Linked DNA regions of Cryptosporangium arvum DSM 44712. The protein of the gene in region 1 interacts with the protein of each later gene in a pairwise test. Links are inferred from orthologs where the notes say so. Each region holds a gene or a part of one and is shown on either strand. Other genes may lie near its edges. The genes, in order: nth and aceE.

Region 1 (9,931 bases):
GCATCGTGTCCCGCTCGGGGTCCGTCTCTTCCGCCCCGCCCCGACCCGGGCGGTCTTTGTCGGTTCCCTCGCGTGTGCCCAGCTCATCGCTTTCCGCGTGCTCACCACCGGCGCGCACGTAATCGTCAGCACGGCCCGTCCGGCCAAGTGGGCTCCGATTGCCGCCCACGGCACCCCCGTCCAGCCGGTCGCCACCACTCCGGAGGCCGCCACCACCCCGGAGGCCACTACCACCCCGGAAACCAGCCAGCCGATCGCCACCCACCCAAAAAGCGGCCGCCGAACTCAACCCCTGCTCTACATCGACGACGCACCGCCGTACGGACGTCCACCCGACCTACCCACCACCCCCTGGACGACGACCCTGACCATCCGCGAAGCACTGACCCACCGCGAAGCCGCCCTCGTCGACCACGCCGATCTCCTACTCCTGCAACCACTGACCCCCGAAGAAACCGGCCTACTCCCCCAAAAAACCGAACCCCACCCACCCGCCGACACCCTCACGGTCATGAGCAACCACGGCGTCCGGCACGGCCGGCTCGGCGTCACGCCGGTCGAGCACCACTACTTCGGTTCAGCTCTTCGAGGTCGATGACAACCTCGTCCTCCCGAACGTCACCCAGCTCGAGAGCCCGTACCCGAGCCCGATAAACCCCCCGCGCTACCCGCTCGCACCCCAGCCTCCCGGCCACTACCGCGTTGCCGCCCGTGTACTCGACCCACGCGAAACCGTCCTCGGAGAACGAGCGCACGAGCACCGGCTCCCCACGCCACACCCCCACCACCCGCACGTACGTCAGTTGCGACACCGAGTCCAGCGGCACCACCCGCCGCCATCGCCCCTCCCCCACGAGCTCGAACCCGTCCACGGCGACGTCCGAATACAGCCGGATCTCCGGCGACGGCGGGGCCGGGAACGCCTCGTACGTCTGGCCGCGCCAGGTCGCCCGGTAGTTCATGACCGGCGCACCATCAGCCAGCGCCGGTGGTCGGCGTCGAACACCGCGATACGCCGCTCCGGCCCGTCGACCGGCAGGTGGAAGATCTCGCTGCCGTGCGGCGGCATCAGGCCATCCACCTTGTACTCCCGGATCACCAGCGCCGGGCCGGCCACGAAGCCGGTGCCCCGGAACGGCGGCGGTTCGACGACCCAGCCCGACATCGCCGCTGCGCCGGCCTCGTCGGTCCAGCCGTACGGAATCCGGTACAGCGCCGGGCCCACCGAGAACCATCGCAGCAGATAGACGTCGTCGGAAGCGGGAAGTCCGAGAGCTTCCAGCAACGGCCCAGGAGACCCCGGCAACGAAGCGTCATCAACAGCATGCGCAAAACCACTGATATCGAGCGCTTCGCCGCCGAGATACGCGGTCACCTGGTCGAACGTGACCACCATCTGCAGCAAACCACCGCCGATCGGCTCGCGGGCCAGCCGCGCCACCGTGCCCGCCTCCAACAGCAACTGCGACGGCAGCCCCGGGTCGACGGCCAGCCCCCACCCGGGATCGGGCCAGAACGCGGCGAGCTGGCGGAACGCGATCGGCCGCGACGGCTCGGAGACCAACGCCGCCGACGAGAACGCCGGTAGCCACGTCTGCCCCGATACCGAAACCGTCGCCCACGTCAGCGGCTCGACAGGCGGTACCGGCACCACGAGATCAGCGTCCCGCAGCGCGGCGAGCGCGGCACTCAGCTCGTCAGTCACAGCCCTGGGTGCTGACCTCCTCGGTGGCGCGCTTGCCCTGCACGGCGGCGTCGGAGACCTGGTCGACGCTGAGCGCGAAGCCGGTTTCCTTGTCGTCGACGGCGGCGGCGAACACGACGCCGTAGACCGTGCCGTCCTTGGAGAGCAGCGGACCGCCGGAGTTACCGCTCCGGACCTGCGAGCGCAGCATCAGGACCTCGCGCGTGACCTGCCCGGACTGGTAGATGTTCGGGCCCTTGATCGTCCGCTCGTCCCGGATGCGCGCGGCCGTTGCGGTGTACGGGCCGTCCTCCGGGTAACCGACGACGATCGCGTCGTCCCCGCTGGCCGCCCGCTGGTTGAAATTCAGCACCGGGGCGTCGAGACCGTCGACGTCGAGCACCGCGACGTCGACGTTCGGGTCGTAGAAGACGACCTTCGCCTGGAACTTCTCGCCGAGCGACTCCACCTGGACGTCCTCGGTGCCGGCGACCACGTGCGCGTTCGTCATGACCCGGCCGTCGCTGTAGACGAAGCCGGTGCCCTCGAGCCGCCGATCGCAGGACGGCGCCTGACCGATGACCTTGACGACCGACTGCTCGGACGCGCGGACCACTTCCGAGCGTGCCAGCGCATTGTCCGGCGGAGCGACCGGGCGCACCTCGGTCGGTGTCAGCGGGCCCAGCACCTGCGGGAAGTCACCTTGCTCGACGACGTCGCCGAAGCGGTCGTAGAGCGAGCGCACGGTGTCGGGCACGGCGTCGTTGACCGCGGGAATGATGACCGACCGGCGCACCTGCCCGGCCAGCCACGGCGAGGACGACGACGCGAGCGGCGTCGCCACCATCCAGGCGACGAGGAGCAACGCGATGACCGAAACGATCGACCCGCCGAAGCCATCGACCACCCGCAGGCTGGACGAGCGCATGCCGGCACGCACCCGGCTGCCGATCGCCACCGCGAGGACCTGCCCGATCAGCGCACAACCGAAGGCGACCGCGAGCGCGGTCGCCACTTTGCTGGTCTGGCTCGCGAATTGGTTCGCGATCACCGGGGCTAACTGGACACCGAACAGCGCTCCCCCGAAGAACCCGACGAACGACAGTGCCCCGACGACGAACCCCTGGCGGTATCCGCTCACGGCGAAGCCCACGATTCCGACGAGCAAAGCGAGGTCGAGGAGGCTTCCGTCCACTCGAGGTCCTTCCGGTGCAGTTACGTCGCGGTCAAACTCATATCTCAACTCACGTCGATGACGCCCACCATGTTCGACGTGAGGTGGAACGTGCATACGAAGTCATAGCGTCCGCGACTGAGCGTGACCTCGATCGACCGTTCCTGGTCCGTGGACACCAAGCCGGTATTGATCTTGGCGGGACGGACCTCCAGATCGTGGGGCGTTCCGCCAATTGTCCGGAGTGTTATTCGCAATTTGCCAGGCTTGGCCCTGATTACTGACGGCTCGTAACGGAGCTGGTCGTCACCGGTGATCGTGATCGACTGGACACCGTCGGTGCCGGCCGTCGCGCTCGCCATCGTCGTCGGCGATTCACTCGCCTCACCGCCCGGCCCGCCCTTCGAACATGCTCCGACGACGAGCACGGAGAGCATGGCGGCGAGCACCGGCACGACGACGGCCGCCAACGGGGTCAGAGCCCCGGGACGACGCGACAAATGCACAGGGCCACCGTAGCTAACTGCTACCAGGTCACCGGACGGCATCCGGCGGACGCGTCCGCATCGCCAGCGCGAGATCCTCGGCCGGCAGGTCACGCATGGAGTTGCGGTTCCACGGCTCGGCCCACCCTCCGAGCTCGAGGACGAACGAGATCAGACCGGCTGTGAACCCCCACACGAACATGTCGCAGACGTCGAAGCCCGGACCGGCGATGCCGCTGGGATGACGTACCCGGAAGCGGTTGGCCGGGTCGACCAGATCGGCGATCGGCACCCGGGCGACGGTGGCGACCTCGGCGGGGTCGGCCGGGCCGACCGCGTGCGGCCGTTCCCACCAGCCGAGCACACCGGTGACGACGAAGCCGGACACCGGGATCAGCACGGGCGGGAGCTCGCCGATGACGTGGACGGAGGCCGGATCGAGCCCGACCTCCTCGTTCGCCTCACGCAACGCGGTGCCGACCGGCCCGTCGTCGCCCGGGTCGGTGGCACCACCGGGGAACGCCGGCTGGCCCGCGTGTTTGCGTAGCGTCGCGGCGCGCTGGAGCAGGAGGACGTCAGGCCCGTCCGGGCCCTCGCCGAACAGGATCAGCACGGCGGACGGACGACCGCTGCCGTCGGGGGGTGGCACGAACCGGGAGATCTCTTCGCTGCGGACCCGCGGCAACGCGTCCACCAGCCGGCGCAGCCACGACGGGAGCGTCTCGGCGCCGGGTTCGGGATGCCCAGGCGTGTCCGGGCCTACGTCCGGGAAGCTCACTGCGGCACCGCTTCTCGCGTCGTCACCACACCAGAGTGCCCCCGCGGCGCGTGATCGCACAGTCGCCGACGGTTTCGCACGAGCAGAGCAACGGTGCGGACGGCCCCGGTCATTCCACCGTCACCCCGAGATGTTGCCGGACCAGAGCGTTCAACGTCGCGTCGGTCAGCGGCGTACCGCGATGGACGTGGACGACTTCACCGGCCGCGGAGACGAACGCGGTGGCCGGGAGCGCGTTGACGCCGAGCGCCTTCCGCACCTCCTCGCCACGGTCGAAGACGTTCGCGAACCGGACGTCGAGTTCGTCGGCCGCGGCGACCGCGCGCGAGGCGTCGTCGGCCGTGTTGACCCCGACGACGCTCACCCGATCACCCGCCGACGCCGCGAGCCGGACGAACGCCGGCATCTCCTTGCCGCACGGCGGGCACCAGGAGCCCCACAGGTTGAGCACCACCGGATGCCCGGTCGGCGCGCCGATCGTCACCTTTTTCCCGGACGGATCCATGCACAACAGCGGCTCGACGCTCCGCAGCGGGCTGTCGGCCGGCGCCGAGCCCGCCGCCGCCGGGCACGCGGCGAACTTGCTGCTCGCGAACGCCGCCTTCGTCGGTTTCGGCTCGACGTCGGCCGGACCGCTGCTAGAGCACCCCGCGAGGAGCACCACGAGCGCGACGGCCAGTAAACGCTTCACGCACCCACCATCGCGGCGAGTTCGTCGACACGCGGGCCCTTGAGCAGCTTCACCGCCGCCGGTAGGTCGGTGGGGCCGGTGCCGTACGACGGGCACAGCGCCTTCAGCGTGCAGGCGCCGCAGGCGGGCTTGCGCGCATGGCAGACCCGGCGGCCGTGGAAGATCAGCCGGTGGCTGAGCATCGTCCAGTCTTTGCGCGGGAACAGGTCGCCGACGATGTGCTCGACCTTGACCGGGTCTTCCTCCGCGGTCCAGCCGAACCGGCGCACCAGGCGCCCGAAGTGCGTGTCGACCGTGATGCCCGGGACGTCGAACGCGTTCCCCAGCACGACGTTCGCGGTCTTGCGCCCGATGCCGGGCAGCGTCACCAACTCGCCGAGCGTGTGCGGCAACTCGCCGTCGAACCGTTCGACGAGCGCCTGACCCAGCCCGATCAGCGAGTTGGTCTTGGCCCGGAAGAAACCGGTCGGCTTGAGGATCGTCTCCATCTCGGTGCGGTCGGCACCGGCGTAGTCCTCCGCCGTGCGGTACTTCGCGAACAGCGTCGGCGTGGTCAGGTTGACCCGCACGTCGGTGGTCTGTGCGGACAGGATCGTCGCCACCGCCAACTCCAGCGGCGTCGTGAAGTCGAGTTCGCAGTGCGCGTCGGGATGGGTCTCGGTGAGGATTCGATGCATTCGGCGCGCCCGGCGCTTCAACGCCAGCGGACTCTCGACGGCGACTGTCACGCCAGAGAGACTACGACTCCCCTCTGACAATAGGGCGCAGCCGGGGAAGGCGGGCGGTGGGCTGATCGGCCAGATCGTGATCGGCGCCAGGGGCACCGGGGTCGGAGATCCGGTCGGTCGAGTTCCCCACCGTGTCCCGCGCGGCTCGCAGCGCGTCCCGGAGCGCACCGGCCGTGGGCAGGCGCTTCTCCGGCTCACGGGCCATGCCGGCCCGCAGCACGGTGATCACCGCGTCCGGCACGCCTTCGATTCCCGGGATCGGCGCGGAGTGCAGGGCCGCGATCTCGGCGTCGGTGGGATTCGCTTCCGCGAGCGGCCACCGCGGCGGACGTCCGGACAGCAGCGCGTAGAGCGTCGCGGAGAGCCCGTAGACGTCGACCGCCGGTGTCGGCCGCCGCGACCAGAACATCTCGGGCGCGGCGTAGGCGGGGGTGAGCACTTCCAGCGTCGACATCGACTCGGTCGTCGGGTCGTACCGCGCGGCCAGGCCGAAGTCCGCGAGCTCGGGGTGGCCGTAGCGGTCGTAGAGAACGTTCGCGGGTTTCACGTCACGGTGCACCACCCCGTAGCGGTGCGCGGCCGCGAGTGCGTCCGCGATCGCGACGCCGATGTCGAGCACGCGGTCGGGCGGCAGCGGGCCGTGCTGACGGAGGTAGTCGGCGAGTGACCCGGCCGGGCAGAGTTCCATGACCAGATAGGCACGCCCGTCGACGGTGATTCCGGCGTCGTGGATGTCGATCACGTTCGGATGGCCGGAAACTTGGCCGGCGGCGCGCACCTCGGCCCGGAACCGGGCGCGGTCGGCTTCGTCGAGCAGAATCCGGTGGTCGATTTTCACCGCGACCTCGCGGCCGATCGACTCCTGCAGTGCTCGGTAAACGGTGGAAAAACCGCCGCTACCCAGCACCGACAGCATCGTGTACCCCGGGACCGGGAAAGCGATCTCCACCCGGCCTCCCGTCATCCGACTACCGGATTGAAAGCCTACGATGCACCGGTGCCGCTACGAGTCGGACACCGGACAGCACCACCATTTCAGGCTATCCGTCCGTCTTTTTCCGATGCCCTAAAGTGCGGAAACCGAAACGATCAAGGGAGTCGGGAGCGGGTCATTGCCGGTCCCGTCCCACGCGCCCCATAGACTCAAGGCCAATCGGCCGCTGCTGGAGGTGGGGTCATGGACGAGGTACTTGCCCGGTCAGGGCTGTTTCAGGGGGTCGAGCCGGAGTCAGCTGAGGCTCTCGCGGCCCACCTGGAGTACCTCGACATCCCGAAGGGTCACACGATCTTCTCCGAAGGAGAACTCGGTGACTCGCTGTATATCGTGATGTCCGGGAAAATCAAGGTCGGTCGTCGCGCTGCCGACGGCCGCGAAAACATGATCGCCGTGATGGGTCCGTCGGACCTGTTCGGCGAGCTCTCTCTGTTCGACCCCGGCCCGCGGACGGCGAGCGCGGTCGCGGTCACCGACGCCAAGGTCGCGCGGATGCGGCAGCAGTCGCTCCGGCCGTGGATCACCAACCGGCCCGAGATCGCCGAGCAGTTGCTCCGGGTGCTGGCCCGGCGTCTGCGTCGCACGAACGACGCACTCGCCGACCTGATCTTCACCGACGTGCCTGGTCGCGTCGCGAAGAACCTGCTGCAGCTCGCGAAGCGGTTCGGGACGCGGGAGGGCAGCGCGCTGCGCCTCACCCACGACCTGACGCAGGAAGAGATCGCGCAGCTGGTCGGGGCGTCCCGCGAGACCGTGAACAAGGCCCTGGCCGACTTCACGTCGCGCGGCTGGCTCCGCCTCGAGGGCAAGAGCGTCGTGCTCCTCGACCCCGAGCGCCTCTCCCGCCGCGCCCGCTGAAAATCTGACCTGAAGCAGGCCTACTTCACGAAGTAGGCCTGCTTCAGCTCGTCGGTGCCCTTGCCGGCCAGGCAACGGAATTTGGTGGCGCCGTACGCCGACACGGTCGTCCGCCACCCGGCGGTGTCCTGACCGGTCGTCGACAACGCTGCCTCCAGCACGGTCGGCGAGCACAGGAGCTGGACGTTCGGGTCGTTCCTGATCGCCTTGGCGTCGGTGGCGCTCGACGCGAGCGTCCCGATCACGTAGGTCTCCCACGTGTGGTTGTTGGTGCAGCCGCGGGATCGGATACCGCCGTCCGACCGGTCGCGCCAGCACTCGGGCTTCGCCGGGCACGACGCCTGCGCGGAGGTGCCGCTCGCCGCGACCACTGCCACCTCGCACACGCTCCCGAACGCACCGACGGTTCCGGTAGCGGACGGCAACCCGTCCAGCGGGAAGCCCGGCAGCTCGCCGGAGCGCGTCGGGCTGGGGACCGGCGTCGCGTCCGTCGGCGCGGGCCCGGTCGTTTCCTCCGGCACCGGCTCGTAGTCCGTGGTCGTGTCCGAATCCCCGACGACGGCCAGCAGGGCCGACCCGACGACGCCACAGATCAGCAGTGCGACCGCGACCGCGATGATCATGACCATCAGCCGCTTGGTCTGGGGCGAGAGGCCCTCTTTGGTCGGTTGGGGGGCGTGGAAGCCGTGCGGCGGCGGGCCGTAGGGCGGGCCGCCTGCCGGCTTGCCGCCGGACCCTCCCGAGACCTGCTGCACCGGGCTGAACGGGCTGCTGGAGAACGCCGACGTCGGGGGCTGCCCACCCATCGGCGGCCCCGTCGGCGGCGCCTGCTGCCAGCCGGCACCGGGCGCGCTGTAACTGCCACCACCCGACGACGGCGGCCCGTAGGAGGGCGCACCGAACGAAGGCCCCCCGGACGAAGGGCGACCCCCGGAAGGACCGCCCGACGACGGTGTCACCGGCGGCGTGCCCCCGAACGCGCCGTGCCGCGACCCGGTGTCGGAGTCGAGGTCGAGCGCCGCCAGCGCGTCACGCAACTCCCCCACCGTCGGGTAGCGGTCCTCCGCGTACGGGGCCATCGCCTGCCGCAGCACCGCCGAGAGGTTCGCCGGGATCCCCGGGATGTCGGGAATCGGCTCGTCGAGCATCATCACCATCGTGGCGAGGCTCGGCGTTCCGGTCTCCGGCCACCGCGGCGGACGCCCCGACAACAGCGCGTACAGCGACGCGCCGAGCGCGTACTGGTCACCGAGCGGCGACGGCGGTTCCATCCGGAACACTTCCGGCGGCGCGTAGGCCGGTGTCAGCGCCTCGATCGTCACCGACAGCTCGCGGCTCGGATCGGGCAGCGCGGCCAGACCGAAGTCGGCCAGGCCGGGCACGCCGTACCGGTTGATCAGGATGTTCCCGGGTTTCACGTCGCGGTGCAGGATGCCGTTGTCGTGCGCGGCCTGCAGCGCGTCGGCGATCTTCACCCCGACGTCGCGGACCTCCACCGGGGAGAGCGGCCCGTGCTGGCGCAGGCGCGTGGCGTACGAGCCGCCGGTGCAGAGCTCCATGACCAGGTACGGGTGGTTGTCCTCGGTGACACCGGCGTCGTAGATGTTGACGACGTTCGGGTGCCCGGACATCCGGCCCGCCGACTCCGCCTCGCGGACGAAACGCCTGCGGTCACGCTCGGATTGCAGGGCCCTGGTGTCGATTTTGAGCGCGACTTCGCGTCCGATCGAGTCTTGGCGCGCGCGGTACACGGTCGAGTAACCACCACGGGCCAAAACGGTCAGATCGGACAGACCGGCCACCGGTGATGCCGGCTGGGTTCCGGACGCCTCACTTCGCACGTGGACGACCGTACCGAGTTCCCGCGAGTGATGGGTCGTGAGCTGTCTCGCCATAGGTGCTCTTAAGCACTGGTGTCACTAACCGGACGGTCGCTCCAGTGCGTGAGCCAGCGCAACGCGGTCACGGACGGTGTCGCTGGCGGCGCGCTCCGAAGCCTGTTCGGTGCCGTACGCGAGCGCGACCGCCTCGTCCGCGGCCGTGAGCGCCTCGGACAACGCTCCGGTGGCCGCCAGCGACACCGCCAGCGCCCGGCGCGAGACGACCCGGCTGCGGACGTCCTCCGCGGGCACCCGCGACGCCCGGCGCGCCCACTCGAGCGACTCCTCCGACTTGCCCGCCTCGAGCAGCACGCCGGCGTAGTGCGCCAGCGCCTGCCGGCGGGGGAACAGCAGCGACGGACCGCTGGGATCGTTCACGACCTCGCCCAGCAGTTGCAGCGCCCCGTCGCGGTCACCGGACAACCGCCGGGCCTGCGCCTGCAGGACGAGCGGCCCCACCCGGGTCGACGGGTCGACGTCGAGCGGCTCGATGAGTTCGAGCGTGCGCACCGCGTCGGCCTCGGCCGCGGCCAGCTCACCGGCCGCCAGGTAGCAGTAGCCCCGCACGGTCAGCGCGATGCCCGCGGTGAGCGGGTGCCCGACCTGCGCCCCCGTCTCCAGCGCCTCGCTGAGCAGGTCGACGGCGTCGTCGAGGCGGT
Region 2 (10,371 bases), 1.7 Mb from region 1 along the record:
AGCGTCTCCGCGAGCCGGTAGTGCCTGCCCTCGAACGGGCCGTCGTCGTCGCTGAACATCTGCCGGGAGATCCGCACCGTCTCCTCCAGCCGCTCGAACCGCTCGGCCAGCGGCGGGAACGGGACGCCCAGCGCGTGGTGCTCCTTCTCGTACCAGGCGGCGCCGACTCCGAACATCGCCCGCCCCTCGGAGAGCACGTCGAGCGTCGCGACGGTCTTGGCCAGCAGGCCGGGATGGCGGTAGGTGACGCCGGTGACCAGCAGGCCGAGCTTGATCCGGCGGGTGATCCCGGCCAGGAAGCCCAGGCCCGTGTAGCCCTCGAGCATCGGCTCGGTGGCGGGCGCGACGGTCTCCATCTGGAACCAGTGGTCCATCAACGTGAAGGTGGTCGCGCCGCCCTCGTCGGCGGCACGAGCGGTCGCTGCGAGCAGCGGCGCGATCGCGGTGTTCCCGCCCGGAAAGGAGAAGTTCGGGTAGTGGATCGCAAGTTTCACCGACCAACCGTAAGACGTCAGCCGGTGGTGCGCCTGCGGGGCGCGCGGCGCGGATAGGCCTTCGCCGTCTCGGCCAGCCGCGACGCGTGCTCGGCCTGGCGCCGCCAGTGGCCGTAGAGCGCGCCGCTCGCCGCCAGCTGGTCGAACGTCGAGATCGTGTCGGCCGACACGAACGCCGGCTCGGCGTCGCGCCAGGGCGTGCCGGGCAGCGGCATGAACGTGTGGGCGTGCACGCGCCCGCCGAGGGCCGCCACGGCTTCGGCCAGCCGCAGCGAGGCCTCCGCGTCCTCGGCGTCCTCGCCCGGCATCCCGAACAGGAAGTCGACGTTGGGCCGGAAGCCCTCCGCGGCGGCGATCCGCACCGCGTCCAGCACCGGACCGGCGCCGTGGCCGCGCCGGGACGCCGCGAGCATCCGGTCGGAGCCCGACTGGGCGCCGATGATGATGTTGTCGTTCGACACGTACCTGCGCAGCATCCGCATCGCGCCCGGCGTGACGTGCTCGGGCCGCACCTCGGAGGGGAACGACCCGAAGAACAGCCGGCCGTGCGGCGGCAGCTCGGCCCGTACCGTGCCGAGCAGCTCCTCCACCGCGTCGAGGTCGGGCTCCTCGGTCTGGGTGCCGTAGGACAGCGACGTCGGCGTCGTGAAACGCACGTCCTTCAGGCCGTCGGCGACCATCGCACGCACGTGCCAGCGGACGTTCTCGACGCTGCGGTGCCGGAAGCGCGCGGAGAACATGAACGGGGTCTGGCAGAACTTGCAGGCGTAGATGCAGCCGCGGGTGAGCTCGATCGGACCGTACTTGTGGTACTTCAGCGAGAACGAGCCGAACGCGTCGAGCTCCCGGGTGATCGCCGGGCCGGTACGCAGGGCCACGCCGTCGGAGTCCCGGACGGCCAGCCCGCGGACGCCGGTCAGCGGAGCCCCCGTGCCGACCGCGTCGACGAGCCGGACGATCGTCGTCTCCCCCTCGCCGATCGCGGCGACGTCCCAGCCCGCGTCGAGCACCTGCTGCGGTTCGGCGGTGGCGTGCACCCCGCCGGCCACGTGCAGCACGCGCTCGTCGTCCACCAGGGCGCGGACGGCGGCGAGCTCGACGGCGAGCGCGTCGGCGTCGGGGGAGTAGAAGGACCAGAGCACCAGCACGCGGTCGGCTTCGTCCAGTGCGGAGCCGACCGCGGCCGCGGTCTGTTCCGGGGAGGTCGCGAACGCGACCGTGAACGGGGTCTCCGGAGGTTCGGCCTCCAGCGCCCCGAGCAGGGCGTGGTGGCCGTAGGTCACGGCCTTGCGGTACCGGAGGACGACGGCGACGCTCACGCCGCCATTCTGGCAGCGGCGGCGCCCGCGGGCCGTGCCCTACCGGATCGTGGGCGGGGCGGCTCCGGGCCGCTGGGTCGGGACGACGACGCCCGGCGGCGGGCCCGGGGGAGCGTCGGCGGCCGACGGCGGGCGTTCCGGGGCCACGTTCCACGACACGGTCACCGAGACCGGGGCGCGGGCGCCGACGGTCGGCGTGTCGTAGTGGACGTCGACCCGATCGGGCCGTCCCGGGGTGCCGTCGCAGATGCGCTCGGCCAGCCACGTCCCGGAGTAGGTCCGGTCGGGGCCGCCGGTCGGGGAGTGGATGACGACGGCGGTGCCGTCGGGGAGTCGGATTTCGGAGGGCATGGGGGAGGGTCTCCCTCAGTTGTACTGAATGGAGTAAGAAGGCTGATCAGGATTGTCACCGGGTGGTAGCTCATGGTTACCCGTTCGGTCGGGAGGCTGAAACGGATCAGCCCGGGGGCGTACGCCCGGAGGCCACTGTGCTGCCGGGCGGCCCTGGTTACCGTGAGCGGATGCGGCGGCTGCGCGTTCTTCCGGTGATCGTCGTCGTACTGCTCTGCGCGCTGTTCGTCGCCGCTTACGGCAACCGCGGCGGTCCCGGTGTAGTGGTGCCGCTGTTCGTCGTGCTGGCCTGGCCGGTCCTGTGGTCGGCCCGACCGGTCCTCGGGCTGGGGCTCGTGCTCCTGCTCACCGCGCTGCTCACCCCGCTCTACGACCCCGAGACGGTCGGGCCGGTCGGCTGCGCGGCGGTCCTCGTCGCGGTGGGCCGGCTGGCCACCGTCCGGCCGTGGCGGGTGTCGCTGCCGGGCGCCGGGGTCGCGTTCGCGGTGCTCGCGCTGCTCGGAGCGGCGTTCTACGTGGAGAGCGGCGGGGCGTTCACCACCGCGCTCGTGCTCGCGCTGGCGGTCGGGTGCGTGTGGGCGGTGGGCAACACGATCCGGCAGGGCCGGGAGAACGCGGGCGCGCGGCGTCGGGAGGAGACCGAGCTCGCGGTCGCGGCCGAGCGGTTGCGGATCGCGCGGGAGCTGCACGACCTGGTCGCGCACAGCATGGGCGTGATCGCGTTCCAGGCCGGCGCCGGGCGGCGGGTGATCGAGACCCAGCCGCGCGAGGCGCGCAACGCGCTGGACGCGATCGAGACGACGTCCCGCGAGGCGCTGGCCGAGCTGCGCCGGACGCTGGCCGCGCTCCGGCGCTCGGAACCGGCCGGCGCACCGACGATCCCGACGCCCCGGCTGGCCGACCTCGACCGGCTGGCCGCCTCCGTGCGCGTCGAGGTCACCCGCACCGGCGCGGTCCGGGAGCTCCCGGCCAACCTCGAACTCTCGGCGTACCGGATCGTGCAGGAGTCGGTGACGAACGTGGTTCGCCACGCCGGCACCGACGCCTGCTGGGTACGGCTGGACTACCGGGGCTCCGAACTGGGGGTCGAGGTGCTGGATTCCGGCTCCGGAACCGGCCCTCCGGGCACCGGGTACGGCATCGTCGGCATGCGCGAGCGGGTGACGCTGCTGAACGGGACGTTCGCCGCCGGACCTCGCCCGGAGGGTGGCTTCCGGGTGGCGGCGACAATCCCCCTTCATGATTAGTGTCGTCCTGGCTGACGATCAGCCGCTGATCCGGTCCGCGCTGCGTGTGCTGCTGGCCGAGACGGCCGACCTCGAGCTGGTGGGGGAGGCCTCGACCGGCACCGAGGCGGTCGCGCTCGCGCGCGAGCACCGGCCCGACGTCGTCGTGATGGACCTGCGGATGCCGGAGCTGGACGGGATCGCCGCCACCGCGAAGATCGCCGAGACGCTGCCGGACACCCGCGTCGTGGTGCTGACGACGTTCGACGACGACGAGTACCTCTACGGGGCGCTGCGTGCCGGGGCCAGCGGGTTCCTGGTCAAGGACATGGGACTCGACGACATCCTGGCCGCGATCCGGGTGGTCGCGGGCGGGGACGCGCTCATCGCGCCGAGCGTCACCCGGCGGCTCGTCGACACGCTGGCGGGACGCACGCCGGCGCCGGCGGCCCGTCCCTCGATCGCCGGGGTCACCGACCGGGAACGCGAGGTCCTGACGCTCGTCGGGCGCGGGCTGTCGAACGCCGAGATCGCGGCCGAGCTGTTCATCAGCATCGCCACGGCGAAGGCACACGTGGCCCGGTTGCTGACGAAACTGGACGCCCGGGACCGGGTGCAGCTGGTGATCCTGGCCTACCAGTTCGGGTTGGTCAGCCCGGAGGATTAGGCCTGCTGACCAGGTCGTCTGTCGTCCACGGACCGATGTGGACGACCGGGGTTCCGGGCGACCGTTCCGGGCATGAAGCTGCCCGATCGTTTCCGGTTACCCAGTGTGTTCGGGGTTCAGGTTCTGCTCGTCGTGGTGTTCGCGGTGCTGTGGAATCCGCTGGACTTCTTCATCTACCGGCTCGGTGGTCAGGTCGTCGGGGACGGTGCCCGGCTCTACCTGGAGCAGCAGGCCGCGCACTGGTTCACGTACACGCCGTTCGCAGCCGTGTTGTTCGAGCCGCTGTCGTGGGTGCCCCTGGTGCCGGCCCGGGTGCTCTGGGAGCTGGTGTCGGTCGGGGCGTTCGCCGTGGCCTGCCGTCAGTTCGTCCCGTGGCGGTGGGTGGTGCCCGGGCTGATGCTGGAACCGGTCTGGCACTCGCTGTTCCTGGGCCAGATCAACCTGCTCCTCCTCGCGCTGGTCGCGATCGACTTCCGGCGGGTCGCGGCGGGCAAGCCGGCGGGGATCGGCATCGGGATCGCGGCGGCGGTCAAGCTCACGCCGGGCATCTTCGTCGTGCTGCTGCTGGCCGCCGGGCGGGTGCGTGCGGCGGTCGTCGCCGGGGTCACGTTCGGGGCCGCGACGCTCGGCGCGTGGATCGTCGCGCCCGAGGCCTCGCTCGTGTACTGGCGCGACACGTTCTACGACAGCACCCGCGTCGGCGTCCCGTACGTCAGCAACCAGTCGCCGTACGGCGCGCTGACGCGTCTGCTGGGCGACGTCGGCAGCTGGTATCACGTCCTCCCGGCGGTGCTGTCGGCGGTGGGCATCGCGGTGGCGGTGCGGTACGCCCGGCGCGACGACTGGCTGGGGGCGTTCGCGGTGGCCGGGCTTACCGGCCTGCTGGTGTCGCCGATCTCGTGGAGCCACCACTGGGTGTGGGCGCTGCCGGCGCTGGCGGTGCTGTGGCGGGACGGCTACCGCCGGGCGTTCCTGGCCACCGGAGCGGTGCTGGCGCTCTCACCGATGTGGGCGACGCAGTTCGTCGACCACCCCAACGACGTCTGGGTGCTGCTGCCGGTCCGGAACGCCTACCTGCTGCTCGGGCTGGCCCTGCTGACCCACTTCGCGGTCCGGACAGCAAAACGCTCCGGCACCGCCGAAGCGGTACCGGAGCGTGTTCTGGCGACGCGGGACGCGCGTTAGGACGCCCCGCCCGTCTCGCCGGGCGGGGCCGCCGTGACGTCGTCGATGCGGTACTTCGCCAGCGCGTCCGACGCCACCGAGGCCTCGATCTCGCCCCGCTTGGCCAGCGCCCGCAGCGTCGCCACCGCGATCGACTCCGCGTCGACCTTGAAGTGGCGACGAAGCGCGTGCCGGGTGTCGGACGCACCGAAGCCGTCGGTGCCCAGCGAGGTGTAGTCGCCGGGAACCCAGCGCGAGATCTGGTCCGGTACCGCGCGCATCCAGTCGCTGGACGCCACGACCGGACCCTGCGCCTCGGCCAGCTGGGCGGTGACCCACGGGGTCCGCGCCTCGCCGTCGGGGTGCAGCAACGCCTCTTCCTCGGCCTCGACGGCGTCCCGGCGCAGCTCCGTCCAGGACGTGACCGACCACACGTCGGCCGCGACGTTCCAGTCCTCGGCGAGCAGCTGCTGGGCCTTGAGCGCCCACGGCAGCGCGACCCCGGAGGCGAGCAACTGCGCCTTCGGAGCGCCCTCGGTGGTCAGCGTGGCCGGCGCGTACCGGTACAGGCCGCGGAGGATGCCCTCCTCGTCCACGTGGTCCGGCATCGCCGGCATCACCATCGGCTCGTTGTAGACGGTGAAGTAGTAGAAGATGTTCTCCGGGTTCTCCCCGTACATCCGGCGCAGGCCGTCCTCGGTGATCACCGCGACCTCGTAGGCGTACGCCGGGTCGTACGCGACGACGGCCGGGTTCGTCGAGGCCAGCAGCAGCGAGTGGCCGTCCTCGTGCTGGAGGCCCTCACCGTTGAGCGTGGTGCGCCCGGCGGTGGCCCCGAGCACGAACCCGCGGCCCAGCTGGTCGGCGACGGCCCAGAAGCCGTCGCCGGTGCGCTGGAACCCGAACATCGAGTAGAAGATGTAGATCGGGATCATCGGCTCGCCCTGCGTGGCGTACGACGTCGCCACCGCGGTGAACGACGCCACCGATCCGGCCTCGTTGATGCCCTCGTGCAGGATCTGGCCCTGCTGGGACTCCTTGTAGGCCAGCATCAGCTCGCGGTCGACCGACGTGTACTGCTGGCCGTGCGGCGAGTAGATCTTCGCCGTCGGGAACAGCGAGTCCATGCCGAACGTCCGCGCTTCGTCGGGAATGATCGGCACGAAGCGGTCGCCGATGTTCTTGTCCTTCATCAGGTCTTTCAGCAACCGGACGAAGGCCATCGTGGTGGCGATCTTCTGCTTGCCGGAGCCCTTCTTCAGCTGGGCGTACATCTCCTTGCCCGGCAGGGCCAGCGGCTTGCTGCGGTCGACGCGCTTCGGGATCGCGCCACCGAGCTGGCGGCGACGCTCCATCAGGTACTGGTACTCGTCCGAGTCCTTACCGGGGTGGTAGTACGGCGGCAGGTACTTGTCGAGCTTCTCGTCCGGGATCTCCAGGAAGAGCCGGTCCCGGAACTCCTTCAGGTCGTCCTCGGTCAGCTTCTTCATCTGGTGGGTGGCGTTGCGGGCCTCGAAGTGGCTGCCCAGCGTCCAGCCCTTGATCGTCTTGGCGAGGATCACGGTCGGCTGCCCGGTGTGCTCGGTGGCCGACTTGTAGGCCGCGTAGAGCTTCCGGTAGTCGTGGCCACCGCGCTTGAGGTTCCAGATCTCGTCGTCGCTCAGGTGCTCGACCATCTTGCGGGTGCGCGGGTCGCGCCCGAAGAAGTGCTCGCGGACGAACGCGCCGGACTCGGCCTTGTAGGTCTGGTAGTCGCCGTCGGGCGTGGTGTTCATCAGGTTGACGAGCGCGCCGTCGGTGTCGGCGGCCAGCAGCGGGTCCCACTCGCGGCCCCAGACGACCTTGATCACGTTCCAGCCGGCGCCGCGGAAGAACGCCTCGAGCTCCTGCATGACCTTGCCGTTGCCGCGGACCGGCCCGTCGAGGCGCTGCAGGTTGCAGTTGATGACGAACGTCAGGTTGTCGAGCTCCTCGCGGGCGGCGACGCCGATCGCGCCGAGCGACTCGACCTCGTCCATCTCACCGTCGCCGAGGAACGCCCAGACGTGCTGCTGGCTGGTGTCCTTGATGCCGCGCGAGTGCAGGTACCGGTTGAACCGGGCCTGGTAGATCGCGTTGATCGGGCCCAGACCCATGGAGACGGTCGGGAACTCCCAGAAGTCAGGCATCAGGCGTGGGTGGGGGTAGCTGGAGAGACCCCCACCGGAGTGCGAGAACTCCTGGCGGAACCCGTCCATCTGGTGCTCGTTCAGCCGACCCTCGAGGAAGGCCCGCGCGTACATACCGGGGGAGGCGTGCCCCTGGAAGTAGATCTGGTCGCCGCCGCCCGGGTCGTCGTGGCCGCGGAAGAAGTGGTTGAAGCCCACCTCGTAGAGGCTCGCGCTCGACGCGTAGGTGGAGATGTGCCCGCCGACGCCGATGCCGGGGCGCTGGGCCCGGTGCACCATGATCGCGGCGTTCCAGCGCATGTAGGCCCGCAGCCGGCGCTCGATGTGCTCGTCACCGGGGAACCAGGGCTCGCGCTCCGGCGGGATCGTGTTGATGTAGTCGGTGCTGCGCAGCGCCGGGACACCGACCTGCTTTTCCCGAGCCCGCTCCAGCAGACGCAGCATGATGTACCGGGCACGCTGACGGCCCGCGTTGTCGATCACTGCGTCCAGCGATTCGAGCCACTCGGACGTCTCTCCGGGATCGATGTCCGGGAGCTGACTAGGTAGCCCGTCGCTGATCACCGGGAGCCGTTCGCGTGAGTTCGCCACGTCGATCCTTCACACTCGTCGGTGGGTGGGGTCCGGTCGATCACGGTCGGCGACCGCCCGAGGCCTCTTCGCTTTACCGATCCATCCTGCCCCGTAGGCGCGGAGATGGTTAGCTCCGGGGGACCGTTACCGGCCGGTAGTGTGTGCCCCACCCGTAGGGTGACATCTTCGCAGACCCACCCGATGCGCCAGGCGAGCACGCGACGGGCAGGATAGAACACGTGGACAGCGAGATCATCACCGTCCGTACCGGATCGTCACCGGTCGTTCAGGACCTGACCGACCGCGCCGCGGACTTCGTCCGCTCGCGCGGCGACGGGCTGCTGCACGCCTTCGTGCCGCACGCCACCGCCGGGCTGGCCGTGCTGGAGACCGGCGCGGGCAGCGACGACGACCTGCTGGCGGCGCTGGAGGACCTGTTGCCGGCCGACGACCGCTGGAGGCACCGCCACGGCAGCCCCGGGCACGGCCGCAGCCACGTCATGCCGGCCCTGATCCCCCCGTACGCCACGCTGCCGGTACTGGGGGGCCGGCTGGCGCTGGGAACGTGGCAGAGCCTGTGTCTGGTCGATCTCAATGTCGACAACCACGACCGGCAGGTACGGTTTTCGTTTCTCGGCGGTTGACCTGCGGGTAAGTACTGGTCCGTCAGGTACTGGTGGGTGCGACGCGCGCGGACTTATCGCTGGCAACACTTGCGCTGCGTTGGATGTATGTGTGGACTACCGAACTAGGCGGCGACGCGCCGCCATCAGCAGGAGGAGGGAACCGAAGAGTGAGCGCGACCGCGGGTCACGCCGACGGCGTCAAGAGCCCGGCCGACCGGCTCGGCATCCAGCCGGGGCAGGTGGTCATGGAGATCGGATTCGACGACGATTGCGCCGACGAACTGCGTGACGCCGTTGCCGAACGGGTGGGCGACGATCTGGTCGACGAAGACTCCGATGAGGTCGTCGACGTCGTGATGCTCTGGTGGCGGGAGGACGACGGTGACCTGTTCGATGCACTTGTCAACGCGTTGAGCCCGCTGACCGACAACGGCGTCGTCTGGCTGTTGACACCCAAGGCCGGCCGGCCCGGACACGTGGAGCCGAGCGACATCAGCGAGGTGGCCCCCACCGCGGGTCTGCAGCAGACGTCGAGCATCAGCGCCGCGCAGGACTGGTCCGGCGCGCGTCTGGTCGCGCCGAAGGCGGCGCGCTCCAAGCGCTGACCCCGACCATCCGCTGACACCGGCAGCGCGCTTTCCCGCGCTCCCGGTGCCGCTGCCGTGCTCTGGAAGGACTCACCATGCCGGTGGAAGTCGGCGACATCGCTCCGGAGTTCACGCTGCCGGACCAGAACCACCAGCTGGTGTCACTGGCCGACTTCCAGGGCTCCCGGAACGTGCTCGTCGTGTTCTACCCGCTGGCGTTCTCCCGGGTGTGCTCCGGCGAGCTCGCCGCGATCCGCGAGGACCTGCCGCGCCTCCAGAACGACACCGTGCAGGTGCTGACGATCAGCGTCGACTCGTTCTTCGTCCACAAGGTGTGGGCCGAGCAGGAGGGCTTCGATTTCCCGCTGCTCTCGGATTTCTGGCCCCACGGCGCGGTCGCGCAGAGCTACGGCGTCTTCGACGAGCAGAAGGGCACCGCGCGCCGCGGCACGTTCCTCGTCGACGCCGACGGCATCGTCCGCTGGAAGGTCGTCACCGGAATCGGCGTGGCCCGCTCGGCCGACGACTACGCCGGCGCCGTAGCGGCACTGGCCCCGTGAGCGGCCTCCGCTACCCTCGTTGATGCAGGGCGCATAGCTCAGTGGAAGAGCACTCGCCTTACAAGCGAGGGGTCGGGGGTTCGAAACCCTCTGCGCCCACTTGCACGGCCCGCTCAGAACGGCGCAGCGCCGCCCTGAGCGGGCTCCACCGCCGTTGTTTGGTTAAAGGCCAGTAGGGTTCCGGCTCCTTTGACGCGGCGGGCCAGGAGGCCGATCCGCCGCTGTCGGCGTCGCAGGCCGCACGGCCCGTTGGCTCGGCCGAGCCGAGCAGAACGCGACCTGGCTGGGCGCGTGGGCGCTCCCGGCCATCCGGCCCTCGACAGAGCTGACCTGAAGCCGTCGGACGGGCAGCCGCAGAGCGGGTACGCGCGGCCGGACGGGAGGACGGTTGGGCGTCCCGCGACTTGCGCGCAGGAACTCGTCGGCAATCCGGCAGCCGCCGACAAGCAGCGCCAGACCACGCGCTGATGCGCATCGACCGTTATGCCGAGCGTGCCCACGAGGACGGGGCCGCGCTCAGGAGGTAACCCGATCACCTCCTGGAGCGCCTGAGACTCGCGCAAAGAACCGCCGAGCGGCGGGCGGAGCCCGGGCGTCGCTCCCGCCGCTGCGCCGCCCGGCCGCCCTACTCGCTAG

What was found.
Region 2: the proteins of nth (region 1) and aceE interact in binary tests that used the Escherichia coli proteins (3 or more experiments, as listed by UniProt). The link is inferred for Cryptosporangium arvum DSM 44712 from one-to-one orthologs.

Annotation. Positions count from the first base shown.
Region 1 is NZ_KK073874.1:277,264-287,194, reverse strand. What follows is about bases 3,675-6,555. They hold nth (endonuclease III), read right to left. Parts: upstream 5,541-6,555; coding sequence 4,809-5,540; downstream 3,675-4,808. Other genes in these bases: CRYAR_RS01335 (serine/threonine-protein kinase), read right to left, coding at 5,551-6,489; CRYAR_RS01345 (TlpA family protein disulfide reductase), read right to left, coding at 4,231-4,812; CRYAR_RS01350 (NUDIX hydrolase), read right to left, coding at 3,675-4,049. Outside these bases: CRYAR_RS46690 (hypothetical protein), read left to right, coding at 98-598; CRYAR_RS01370 (hypothetical protein), read right to left, coding at 549-962; CRYAR_RS01365 (hypothetical protein), read right to left, coding at 959-1,654; CRYAR_RS01360 (MarP family serine protease), read right to left, coding at 1,698-2,879; CRYAR_RS01355 (cupredoxin domain-containing protein), read right to left, coding at 2,924-3,328; more of CRYAR_RS01350, read right to left, coding at 3,393-3,674; CRYAR_RS01330 (Crp/Fnr family transcriptional regulator), read left to right, coding at 6,718-7,392; CRYAR_RS01325 (serine/threonine-protein kinase), read right to left, coding at 7,413-9,233; CRYAR_RS01320 (adenylate/guanylate cyclase domain-containing protein), read right to left, coding at 9,312-9,931. UniProt on the Escherichia coli protein: DNA repair enzyme that has both DNA N-glycosylase activity and AP-lyase activity. The DNA N-glycosylase activity releases various damaged pyrimidines from DNA by cleaving the N-glycosidic bond, leaving an AP (apurinic/apyrimidinic) site.
Region 2 is NZ_KK073874.1:1,978,548-1,988,918, forward strand. Bases 5,039-8,359 are described here. They hold aceE (pyruvate dehydrogenase (acetyl-transferring), homodimeric type), read right to left. Parts: upstream 7,981-8,359; coding sequence 5,239-7,980; downstream 5,039-5,238. Other genes in these bases: CRYAR_RS42885 (glycosyltransferase 87 family protein), read left to right, coding at 5,039-5,242; CRYAR_RS09215 (YjbQ family protein), read left to right, coding at 8,202-8,359. Outside these bases: CRYAR_RS09180 (LLM class F420-dependent oxidoreductase), read right to left, coding at 1-494; CRYAR_RS09185 (TIGR04013 family B12-binding domain/radical SAM domain-containing protein), read right to left, coding at 512-1,813; CRYAR_RS09190 (hypothetical protein), read right to left, coding at 1,853-2,164; CRYAR_RS09195 (sensor histidine kinase), read left to right, coding at 2,335-3,411; CRYAR_RS09200 (response regulator), read left to right, coding at 3,404-4,057; more of CRYAR_RS42885, read left to right, coding at 4,130-5,038; more of CRYAR_RS09215, read left to right, coding at 8,360-8,606; CRYAR_RS09220 (DUF3052 domain-containing protein), read left to right, coding at 8,756-9,193; CRYAR_RS09225 (peroxiredoxin), read left to right, coding at 9,271-9,735. UniProt on the Escherichia coli protein: Component of the pyruvate dehydrogenase (PDH) complex, that catalyzes the overall conversion of pyruvate to acetyl-CoA and CO(2).